DNA from 2 places in the Pseudomonas sp. DW-iso17 genome. Region 1 is predicted to be linked to the other one. Evidence: predicted binding sites of a transcription regulator. Region 1 holds the regulator's gene; the other holds the start of a gene.
The links. The regulator sigma-54, encoded in region 1, starts transcription at its own class of promoters, with help from an activator protein. The targets are predictions, from matches to a motif close to ANTGGCATNNANNTTGCTNT.

Region 1 (5,743 bases):
AACTGCCCGGCCACGCCGACGAATTTAGCCGACGCCCGGGCGTGCAAGCCCAGCTTGTTGATGATTTCAATTTCCAGAGCAGGCATCGCGCAGGTGTTCCTTTCAACTCAGGTCGCGGTGGCGAACCTGGACGTTCTTGAGGGTTTGTTGCAGCACCTGGCCCAGCCGTTCAGTCAAATAGACCGAGCGGTGGTGGCCGCCGGTGCAGCCAATGGCAATGGTGACATAGGCTCGATTGCTGGCGGCAAAGCGCGGCAACCATTTGAGCAGGTAGCTGGAGATGTCCTGGAACATCTCTTCCACATCCGGTTGTGCGGCCAGGTAGTCGATCACAGGCTGATCCAGCCCGGACTGATCGCGCAACTCCGGCTTCCAGTAAGGGTTGGGCAGGCAGCGCACATCGAACACCAGGTCGGCATCTACCGGCATGCCGCGCTTGAAGCCAAATGACTCGACCAGAAACGCCGTCCCCGGCTCAGGCTGGTTCAGCAGGCGCAGCTTGATCGCGTCGCGCAACTGATACAGGTTCAGATTGGTGGTGTTGATCTTCAGGTCGGCCAGGTCAATGATCGGCCCGAGCAGCTTGGTCTCGTCCTCGATGGCTTCGGCCAGGGAGCGGTTGGCGCTGCTGAGGGGGTGGCGTCGACGGGTTTCGGAGAACCGCTTGAGCAAGGTCTCTTCGTCGGCATCCAGGTACAGCACATCGCAATGAATGTGCTTGGCACGCACTTCTTCCAACAGTTCCGGGAACCGCGAGAGGTGGCTAGGCAGGTTGCGCGCATCAATCGAGACCGCCACCAGCGGCTGCGCCAATTCGGTATGGATCAGTGCGCGTTCCGCCAGCTCTGGCAGCAGGCCGGCGGGCAGGTTGTCGATGCAATAGAAGCCGTTGTCCTCAAGCACATTGAGGGCGGTGCTCTTACCCGAGCCGGAGCGACCGCTGACGATGATCAAACGCATGATTACTGCCCGTTTTGTTCATCCAGGACAACTTGGTACAACGCTTCATTGCTGGAGGCGCTGCGCAGTTTGTCGCGTACATCCTTGCGGTCCAGCATGCTGGCGATCTGCCGGAGCAGTTCCAGGTGCGCATCGGTGGCGGCTTCCGGGACCAGCAGCACGAAGAGCAGGTCGACCGGGGCGCCGTCGATGGCGTCGAAATCAATGGGGTGATCCAAGTGCAGCAAGGCGCTCACAGGTGTTTCACAGCCTTTGAGGCGGCAGTGCGGAATGGCGATGCCGTTGCCAAAACCGGTGGAACCGAGTTTTTCACGGGCAATCAACGCTTCGAAGACATCTTGCATCTCCAGATCCGGCACTTCGCGTGCGATCAGGTTGGCAATTTGTTCGAGGGCTTTTTTCTTGCTGCCGCCCGGCACGTTCACGAGGGAACGGCCGGGGGTCAGGATGGTTTCAAGTCGGATCATGGGGGGAGAGTTAACGACCTGTACCTTGCATCAGGTGCAGATTCTTTTCCTTATGCTTTATGAGTTGGCGGTCGAGCTTGTCGTAGAGCGAGTCAATTGCCGCGTACATGTCTTCATGTTCTGCATTGGCAACGAGCTTGGCATTCGGTACGTGCAGGGTGGCCTCGATTTTCTGCTTGAGCTTATCGACCTCCATGATGACCTGCACGTTGGTAATCTTGTCAAAATGCCCCGCAAGCTTGTTCAGTTTGCTCTCGGTGTATTCACGCAGGGGCTTGGTGACTTCCAGCTGGTGTCCACTGATGTTGACTTGCATACAGCTTCTCCTTCGTTGCCAGTGCATAAAGCGGTGGGCAGGAATACCCACCACTGGAACGCTGTGGCCCGCCCGTCACATCAAACGCTTACGCTCGCTGGATGGCGCGATCCCTAGGGACTCGCGGTACTTGGCGACGGTTCGACGGGCGACCTGAATGCCTTGTGCCTCCAGTAAACCAGCGATCTTGCTGTCACTCAACGGCTTTTTCTGATTTTCAGCGGCAACCAGTTTTTTGATGATCGCGCGGATCGCCGTGGACGAGCATTCACCGCCTTCAGAGGTGCTGACGTGGCTGGAGAAAAAGTATTTCAACTCATAAATACCCCGTGGGGTATGCATGAATTTCTGCGTGGTAACCCGGGAAATCGTCGATTCATGCATGCCGACGGCTTCGGCGATGTCGTGCAGCACGAGAGGCTTCATGGCCTCGTCGCCGTACTCCAGGAAACCGCGCTGGTGTTCGACGATCTGGGTTGCGACTTTCATCAGGGTTTCGTTGCGGCTTTGCAGGCTCTTGATGAACCACCGCGCTTCCTGCAACTGGTTGCGCATGAAGGTGTTATCGGCGCTGGTATCAGCGCGGCGCACAAAACCTGCGTATTGCGGGTTGACCCGCAGGCGCGGTACCGACTCCTGGTTCAGCTCCACCAGCCAACGTTCGTTGTCCTTGCGCACGATGACGTCGGGCACTACGTATTCGGCTTCGCTGGATTCGATCTGCGAGCCTGGGCGCGGGTTGAGGCTTTGCACCAGCTCGATGACCTGGCGCAAGTCATCTTCCTTGAGCTTCATACGGCGCATCAGTTGGCTGTAGTCGCGACTGCCCAGCAGGTCGATGTAGTCACTGACCAGGCGTTGCGCTTCGGTGAGCCATGGGGTCTTGGCCGGCAATTGGCGCAGTTGCAGCAACAGGCACTCGCTGAGTGTGCGGGCACCAATGCCGGCGGGCTCGAATTGCTGGATGCGGTGCAGGACGGCTTCGATTTCGTCCAGTTCGATATCCAGTTCCGGGTCGAAGGCCTCAAGGATCTCCTCGAGGGTTTCGTCCAGGTAGCCCTGGTTGTTGATGCAGTCGATCAGGGTGACCGCGATCAGGCGATCGGTATCGGACATCGGCGCCAGGTTCAGTTGCCACAACAGGTGGCTCTGCAGGCTCTCGCCCACCGACGTACGGGTGGTGAAGTCCCACTCGTCATCATCGTTGCTCGGCAGGCTGCTGGCGCTGGTCTGGTAGACGTCTTCCCACGCGGTGTCCACGGGAAGCTCGTTGGGAATGCGTTCGTTCCAGTCGCCTTCCTCCAGGTTGTCCACCGTCGGGGCGGTTTCCTGATAGGAGGGTTCCTGCACGTCGGGATTGGGTTTTTGCTCGATGTTGTCGGCCAGCGGGTCTGCATTATCGAAGTCGTCGCCTTCTTCCTGGCGTTCGAGCATCGGATTGGACTCCAGGGCCTCCTGGATTTCCTGTTGCAGGTCCAGGGTCGACAATTGGAGCAGGCGGATGGCCTGTTGCAGCTGCGGTGTCATCGTCAGCTGCTGGCCCATTCTCAGGACTAGCGATGGTTTCATGGCAGGGGCTTAACACCTTATTCGCCGGCGCAATGCGCCATCCACGACAGGGCGCGTGAGCGCCAAACATAAGCAAATTATATGCCTGATCTCGGGGCCTTTGCCTAGAGCGCGGTAACAATAAAAAAACCGAGGTTTCCATTGACTCCCGCGCGCTCCAGGGAAAAGCGCGATACCCCTGTGTTTACAGGCGGAACTCGTGACCCAGGTACACTTCCTTCACCAGCTCGTTAGCCAGGATAGTCTCGGCATCGCCTTCGGCAATCAGCTGACCATCGTTGACGATATACGCTGTTTCGCAGATATCGAGGGTTTCGCGCACGTTGTGGTCGGTGATCAGCACGCCAATGCCCTTGGCCTTGAGGTGATGGATGATCTGCTTGATGTCACCCACCGAAATCGGGTCGACACCGGCAAAGGGTTCATCCAGCAGGATGAATTTCGGCGCGGTCGCCAGGGCGCGGGCGATTTCCACGCGGCGGCGCTCACCACCGGACAGGCTCATGCCGAGGTTGTCGCGAATATGGTTGATGTGGAATTCCTGCAGCAGGCTTTCCAGCTCCTGGCGGCGGCCATCGCGATCGAGTTCCTTGCGGGTCTCGAGAATCGCCATGATGTTATCGGCTACCGACAGTTTGCGGAAGATCGACGCTTCCTGGGGAAGATAGCCAATACCTGCCCGTGCACGACCGTGCATGGGTTGATGGCTGACATCCAGGTCGTCGATCAATACACGACCCTGGTCTGCCTGGACCAGCCCGACGATCATATAGAAGCAAGTGGTTTTGCCGGCACCGTTGGGGCCGAGCAAACCGACGATCTGGCCGCTGTCGATCGACAGGCTGACGTCGCGTACCACCTGGCGGCTTTTATAGGCCTTGGCCAGATGCTGGGCTTTCAGGGTTGCCATTACTCGGCCTTCTTCTTCGGCTGGATAACCATGTCGATGCGCGGGCGCGGTGCAGTGACCTTGGAGCCGTTGGCGCGACCGGCGTTGGCGATCTGCTTGACGGTGTCATAGGTGATCTTTTCACCTTCGGTCGAGTTGCCGTCTGGGCTCAGTACCTTGGCCTGGTCGATCAACACGATACGATTCTGCTGGGCGTGATACTGGATAGTCTTGCCGTAGCCTTTCATCGGGCCGGTGTCGGTAGCGGACTGCTTCTGCTCGAAATAAGCCAGGTTGCCCACCGACGTCACCACGTCAATGTCGCCTGTCTGGGTGCGCGTCAGAGTCACCGTGTTGCCGGTGATCTTCATCGAGCCCTGGGTGATGATCACGCCGCCTGTATAGGTGGCAACACCTTTCTTGTCATCGAGCTGTGCATCGTCAGCCGAAATATGGATCGGTTGCTGGCTATCGTTCGGCAGAGCCCAGGCGCTCACGCTTCCCAGTGCTGCGCCCAGACCGAGCAAAATAGGGAGGGTTTTAACGAGCCTCATACTGTCCTCTTACGTTCGATAGCAGGTGTATCCTGCTTTCTTTCAAATACGCTTTCATTCCCTTGCCAGTCGATACACCGCCAGCGCCGTCGATTCTAACGTCTTGCTCGGTCTGCGCATATTGCTTCTGTGGGAATACGGTCATGCGACTGCTGGTAATGATGGTGTCGCGGTTCTGCGCGTCTGTACGTGCGACGCGAACCGAGTCGATCAGTTCAACTTCGGTGCCATCCGGGTTGACCTCGCCACGCTTGCTGGTGACGTGCCAGGGAAATTCGGTGCCGCGATACAGGTTCAGGTCCGGATTGGTCAGCAGGCTGACTTCGGAAGCCTTCAAGTGCTCGACCTTGTCCGATGTCATCTCATACTGCACCTTGCCGTCAGGCAGGTACTGAATGCTGTAGGCATTGGTGGCGTAATAGTCGATAAGACCTTCGTCAACCTGCGCAACAGGCTTGTCGAGGAAGCGCTCCGGGCTGATATTCCAGTAGCCCACCGCCAGGAGCAGCGCGGCGATGACCCCGAATAACAGGAAGTTGCGAATCTTTTTGCTCAGCATATAACGCTCTATAGGTAGGCGGCGTGGGCCGCTTCAAGGCTGCCCTGGGCACGCAGGATCAACTCGCAGAACTCGCGGGCGGCACCTTCGCCGCCACGGGCGGTGGTGATGCCATGGGCGTGTTCGCGGACAAACGCCGCGGCATTCGCGACGGCCATGCCCAGGCCCACCCGGCGAATCACCGGCAGGTCTGGCAGGTCGTCGCCCAGATAGGCGACCTGTTCATAGCTTAGGTTGAGTTGGCCAAGAAGCTCGTCCAGCACCACCAGTTTATCCTCGCGGCCCTGATACAGGTGAGGAATACCGAGGTTTTGTGCGCGGCGTTCCACAACCGGTGTTTTTCGACCGCTGATAATTGCGGTTTGCACGCCCGCTGCCATCAGCATTTTGATGCCTTGGCCATCGAGGGTGTTGAAGGTCTTGAATTCG
Region 2 (5,743 bases), on a different contig from region 1:
CCAAGACCTTGTCGCCGGGCGTGCGCATTGGTTGGATGATTGCCGGCAAGTACCAGCAGGAAATCCAGCGCCTGCAGATGTTCAGCACGCATTCTGCTTGCAGCGTCACGCAGATGGGCGTCGCGGCCTATCTGGAAAACGGTGGCTACGACCGTCATTTGCGCTACATCCGCCAGGAATACCGCAAGAACCTCAGTGCCTTCCAATTGGCGGTGCAGCAGTATTTCCCCGAAGGCACCCAGATGACCCGCCCGACCGGCGGCTTTATCTTGTGGGTCAGTTTGCCGGGGCGGGTCAATACTCAGGAACTGCATGTGCGTGCCCTGCAACAAGGCATCAGCATTGCGCCAGGGCTGATTTTCAGTAATACCGAACAGTTCAACCACTGTATTCGCCTCAATTGCGGCACGCCGTGGAATCGCGAGGCGGAGAGGGCGTTGATGACCCTGGGAATGCTTGCCAGCCAGCTGTGCCAGGAGGCCGCAGCGGGTTATTGAGGCGAGCAAAAGGGCACAAGACTGATCTGTGCCCTTGTCATGCCGCGCACAACAAGCGAGCATATGGCCTTCTGCCGTTAATGCTGTTGGCGATATGACTTCTATTTTTCGCGTTACGTTGATGCTTGGTCTGCTGAGCCTGTGCAATGCCGGCAGCGTGCTGGCTGCAGCGCCGGTGGCTGAAGGCAAGCCTGCTGTCGGTGCCGAGCAAAAGACCTCAGCCAAGCAGCCAGCGCCTGCGAAAAAAGCCCCCGCCGCACAAAAGAAAGCCGCCTCGACCAAAAAGCGTGCACCCGTGGCGAGCAAGTCCAAGTCGGCCCATGAAGTCGCCCAGACCAAACTGCCACCGGCACAGTTGGACCTGTCCCTGCCTTCGGACATGGTCAGGCACTTGCAACCCATCGGTACCATGCCCAAGCCCAAGAGTGTGCCCTTGCTGCCGCCAATGTTTGGCGAAAAGCCCACCGACAACAGCGCGTTTCAGATCAACGGCCGCTTGCTCAGCAATGAGATGAAGCTGCAACTGCGTAACGAAGAGCGCCGTGATGTTGAAGGCGCTGCGCTGGATTTCGAATTCAAGCAATAAACTTTCGCACCACAGGTGACCCAGGTCGCCGACCATCTGTCGCAGACTGGTCGGTCACTTTTGTTTTGTGCGAAAAACCCCTGTTGGGCCATTTTAAAACGTCTGTTTAAGGGCGTACTCTAGCCCGGCCATCCCTATTGAGTCGTCGAGGACCTGCTGGTCATGAAATGCCGTGAAGGCTGTGGCGCATGCTGCATTGCCCCCTCCATCAGTTCACCGTTGCCGGGAATGCCCCATGGCAAGCCCGCTGGCGTTCGCTGCGTGCACTTGTCGGTGGAACAACTGTGCCAGTTGTTCGGTCAACCGCAGCGGCCAGCCGTATGCAGTGATTTCAAGCCCGATATTGAGGTGTGCGGCAATGACCAGGCCGATGCCATTCGCCTGATCGGTTGGTGGGAACAGATGACGGCGGCTTGATGGGCTTTACTATCGGAACTTCAACAATAAGGAATACAACGATGGGTTCGCTGAAACGAGTGGCTGTACTGTGCGGTTTTACGCTGTTGTTGGCGGCTACTGCCCAGGCTGAGGATTGGCAAGTCGCCAAGGACGAAGACGGTATCAAGGTCTCCCTGAGCGAGGTTGCCGGTTCCAAGTACAAGGCGTATCGCGGTGTGACGGTGATCAAGGCGCCTTTGGCCAAGGTCCAGGCGCTGCAGGAAGATGTGGTCGGTGCTTGCGCATGGATCCATGAATGCAAATCCCAGCAACTCGTCGACAAGAAAGGCGACGAGGCCTGGACCTACACCCAGTTCAAGGCCCCGTTCCCCGTGACGGACCGCGACTCGTACATCCACGTCACCACCACCAAAGCCGCTGACGGCACCGTCACGCGCAAACTGGAAGGTGTGCCGACCTACAAGCCAGAAGCAAAAGGCTACGTGCGGGTTGCCCAGGTGGACGGTTTCTGGAAACTGGTGCCAAAGGGCGATAACCAGACCGAAGTCACCTACCAGGTACACACCGAGCCAGGTGGCAGCGTACCTTCGTGGCTGGCCAACAAGTTCGTGGTGGAAGCGCCGTTCAATACCTTGAAAGCCTTGAAAGAACACGCTGAAAAATAAGTGCAGTTGATCCGGTGCCTCCGGGCTTGAGCGGAACGTTTTGCGCGCCGCCAAGGTCCAGATACTTGTAAGCCCACCTATGGGTTTTATCGAGGAGGCACCGATGCAAACGTGGCAAATTACCTTCGTTGATGATCACGGTGAAAAGTCCGTGCAGCAGTTCACCTGCGAACAAAAGCCCAGCCTCGAAGACGCTGCGCATATGATTCGTGCGAAGCTGGTGCCGATTGCTGCCGAACTCGATCTCAATGACCTGGAAGGCCGGAAACCCGAGCCTACGGTCAAGATTCTCAAAGACCAGAACAGTATCCAGATTCTCGATATTTCTCCCTCCGTCTAAACATTTTTCACACGCCACACGAGCACCTCTGGTGGAGGTGATAGCTTCGCGCTACTCTGCAATCGAGATCAGCGAATGAATCGCTAAGGTCTGGTCTTGTCAGCTACATGCTTGTTTTCCTGCGGCGTTGTTATGCCGTGGTGCCCACGCCAGCAGGGCGCGGGGCTTCAGGAAGCACGGAAAGTCTATCCATCGGTTTGAGGAGGACGTTTCATGAGCACAGCCTATCAAGAAGACATCAGCACCAACGTACTGCGCCGCATGAAAGAAGGCGGCTTTGATTTCTCGCGTTTTCACCCCATCGAGTTCTACGCCATTTTCCCGGATGAGGAACGGGCGCGCAGGGCGGCGGGTCGATTTCGTGGGGAGTCCCTCAACGCTCAGGTCAGTGCGCGCGACGATGGCGCCTGGTACCTGGAACTGAGCAAAATCATGTTCGCAACCTACGACGGCATAGGAGATTTCGAGCAAGACTTTGAAGCAGTGGTCGAGCCCCTGGGAGGGATCATTGAAGGATGGGGCGTCAAGCAGGAGGTGCGTGGGTTACCCATGTAGTTGGTATTTATGAGCACCACAGCGTATCGGCTGACCTTTGGGTCGGCCGATTTTGTTTGGACGGCGTTTTACGTGCAAAAAAAGCCACCCGGATAGGGTGGCGGAAAGGGAAGCTCAAGAGAGTAGATCAGTACACGAAGTAACACGATATCGCTTGCACAAAAGGTTTCGCTGTAGGACATCTCCTGTTCAGCCGATGGAGGTGATTATCCGCAGCGCCAGCCGGGCAGTGAAATCAACTCTGGCTATGCTGTTGATAGTCAAAGACCGCATTGCAATGAGGCGCGCGACGTGACCCAAGCCATTGTGCGCACCAGGACGGTGCGAGGAATGCGCTTGGATTATTCAACTGGTTGATTATTAAGTGTTTATGCCGCTGGCACGGGCCTTGCGAAGGTTCTTGCGTCCGGGTGACAAGGAGTACGGCATGATCCGCACTTATTACGATGAAATGTACGATGGGGCAGGGCAGGTTCGCCCCCATTATCGCGAGTTCGCCCGTTGGCTGGCCGACACCCCTGCCGAACTGCTGGCCCAGCGCCGGCGTGAAGCCGATTTGCTGTTTCACCGCGCCGGTATCACCTTCACCCTCTACGGGGACGAACAAGGCACCGAGCGCCTGATCCCCTTCGACACCATCCCCCGCAGCATTCCAGCGAGTGAATGGCGGATTGTCGAGCGCGGCTGCATCCAGCGGGTCAAGGCGCTGAACCTGTTCCTCGCCGACCTGTACCACGATCAACGCATCATCAAGGCCGGCATCATCCCCGCCGAACAGGTACTGGCCAACGAGCAATACCAGTTGGCAATGCAGGGCCTGGATTTGCACCGCGATATCTATTCGCACATCTCCGGGGTCGACCTCGTACGCGATGGCGACGGCACGTACTACGTGCTCGAGGACAACCTGCGCACGCCCAGCGGTGTCAGCTACATGCTTGAAGACCGCAAAATGATGATGCGTCTGTTCCCCGAGCTGTTCGCGGCCCAGCGCATCGCGCCCATCGACCATTACCCCAACCTGCTGCTCGACACCCTCAAAAGCGCCAGCCCCCTGGATAACCCCAGTGTGGTGGTACTGACGCCCGGGCGTTTCAACAGCGCGTTCTTCGAACATGCCTTCCTGGCTCGGGAAATGGGTGTGGAATTGGTGGAAGGTGCGGATTTGTTCGTGCGCGATGACCGTGTGTTCATGCGCACCACCGACGGGCCCAAGGCTGTCGATGTGATCTACCGTCGCCTTGATGATGCGTTCCTTGACCCGCTGGCCTTCAACCCGGACTCCATGCTCGGTGTGCCCGGCCTGCTCGCAGCCTACCGTTGCGGCAATGTGGTGCTGGCCAACGCCATTGGCACCGGGGTTGCGGACGACAAATCTGTGTATCCGTTCGTCACCGAGATGATTCGCTTCTACCTCGACGAAGAGCCGATCCTGCAGAACGTTCCGACCTTCCAATGCCGTAAGCCTGACGAATTGTCCCACGTACTGGCCAACCTGCCCGAGCTGGTGGTCAAGGAAACCCAGGGTTCCGGTGGTTACGGCATGTTGGTTGGACCGGCGTCTACCACGGCAGAAATCGAAGCGTTCCGGGCACGTATCAAGGCCAAGCCACACGCTTATATCGCGCAGCCGACCCTGTGCTTGTCTACCTGCCCGACTTTTGTCGAGAACGGCATCGCCCCGCGCCACATAGACCTGCGCCCTTTCGTGTTGTCCGGCAAGGAGACCCGCGTGGTACCGGGTGGCCTGACCCGCGTGGCGCTGCGCGAAGGCTCGCTGGTGGTCAACTCGTCCCAGGGCGGCGGAACCAAAGACACCTGGGTGGTCGAGGGCTGATGCCATGTTGAGTAGAACTGCCTCGGATTTGTACTGGATGTCGCGCTACCTGGAGCGTGCCGAAAACCTCGCGCGCATGCTCGATGTCAGCTATTCGCTGTCGCTGATGCCCCAGGACGGGCGCGGCGATGGCCTGCACGAGTTGGCCATGCCGCTGTTGATCACCAGCACCCTGGACGATTACCACGCGCGCCATGGCCCCTTGCACGCTGAACGCTTGCTGCACTTTTTTGCCCTGGACGCGGCCAACCCGGCGAGCATCTACAGCTGTCTGGGTGCGGCGCGGGCCAGCGCTCACGCTGTACGTGGGCGAATCACCGCCGACATGTGGGAAAACATCAATGCCACTTGGCTGGACATACGCGATATCGCCCAGCAGGGCCTGAGCCATTACGGCATGAGCCGGTTTTGTGAGTGGGTCAAGGAGCGCTCCCATCTGTTTCGGGGCGCCACTTACGGCACTATCATGCGCAACGATGCCTTCCGCTTTATTCGCCTGGGCACCTTTATCGAGCGCGCCGATAACACCCTGCGCTTGCTCGATGCCCGCTACGAAATGGCCGGCGAACACGCGGCGGTCGTCAGCGATGGCACGGCTCACGCGTATTACCAATGGAGTGCGTTGCTGCGCGCACTGTCGTCATTCGAGGCGTACACCGAGATTTATCGCGATGCCCCGGGGGCTCGGCAAGTGGCTGAGCTGCTGCTGTTACGCGCGGATGTGCCGCGTTCGCTGCGCGCGTGCAGCGAAGAGATCGACCAGATCCTCGCCAGCCTGCCCGGCATCAACGGCCGCCCGGCCCAGCGCCTGGCCGCCGAGATGGATGCGCGCCTGCGCTTTACGGCCATCGACGAAATCCTCGA

Region 2: a site for sigma-54 is predicted at 3,418-3,437, ahead of AC4PS6_RS22285 (circularly permuted type 2 ATP-grasp protein). Genes of this name have one in related genera too.

The regions. Positions count from the first base shown of each region.
Region 1 covers NZ_JBZXEA010000047.1:189,026-194,768, reverse strand. Annotated here, with positions in the region: gene AC4PS6_RS27285 (HPr family phosphocarrier protein) at 1-86, opposite strand, end outside; gene rapZ (RNase adapter RapZ) at 103-960, opposite strand; gene ptsN (PTS IIA-like nitrogen regulatory protein PtsN) at 963-1,427, opposite strand; gene hpf (ribosome hibernation-promoting factor, HPF/YfiA family) at 1,438-1,743, opposite strand; gene AC4PS6_RS27265 (RNA polymerase factor sigma-54) at 1,819-3,312, opposite strand; gene lptB (LPS export ABC transporter ATP-binding protein) at 3,497-4,222, opposite strand; gene lptA (lipopolysaccharide transport periplasmic protein LptA) at 4,222-4,755, opposite strand; gene lptC (LPS export ABC transporter periplasmic protein LptC) at 4,742-5,314, opposite strand; gene AC4PS6_RS27245 (KdsC family phosphatase) at 5,323-5,743, opposite strand, start outside.
Region 2 covers NZ_JBZXEA010000041.1:294,717-300,459, reverse strand. Annotated here, with positions in the region: gene AC4PS6_RS22315 (aminotransferase-like domain-containing protein) at 1-497, shown strand, start outside; gene AC4PS6_RS22310 (hypothetical protein) at 592-1,083, shown strand; gene AC4PS6_RS22305 (YkgJ family cysteine cluster protein) at 1,246-1,500, shown strand; gene AC4PS6_RS22300 (START domain-containing protein) at 1,542-2,147, shown strand; gene AC4PS6_RS22295 (hypothetical protein) at 2,251-2,487, shown strand; gene AC4PS6_RS22290 (ribonuclease E inhibitor RraB) at 2,701-3,042, shown strand; gene AC4PS6_RS22285 (circularly permuted type 2 ATP-grasp protein) at 3,470-4,879, shown strand; gene AC4PS6_RS22280 (alpha-E domain-containing protein) at 4,884-5,743, shown strand, end outside.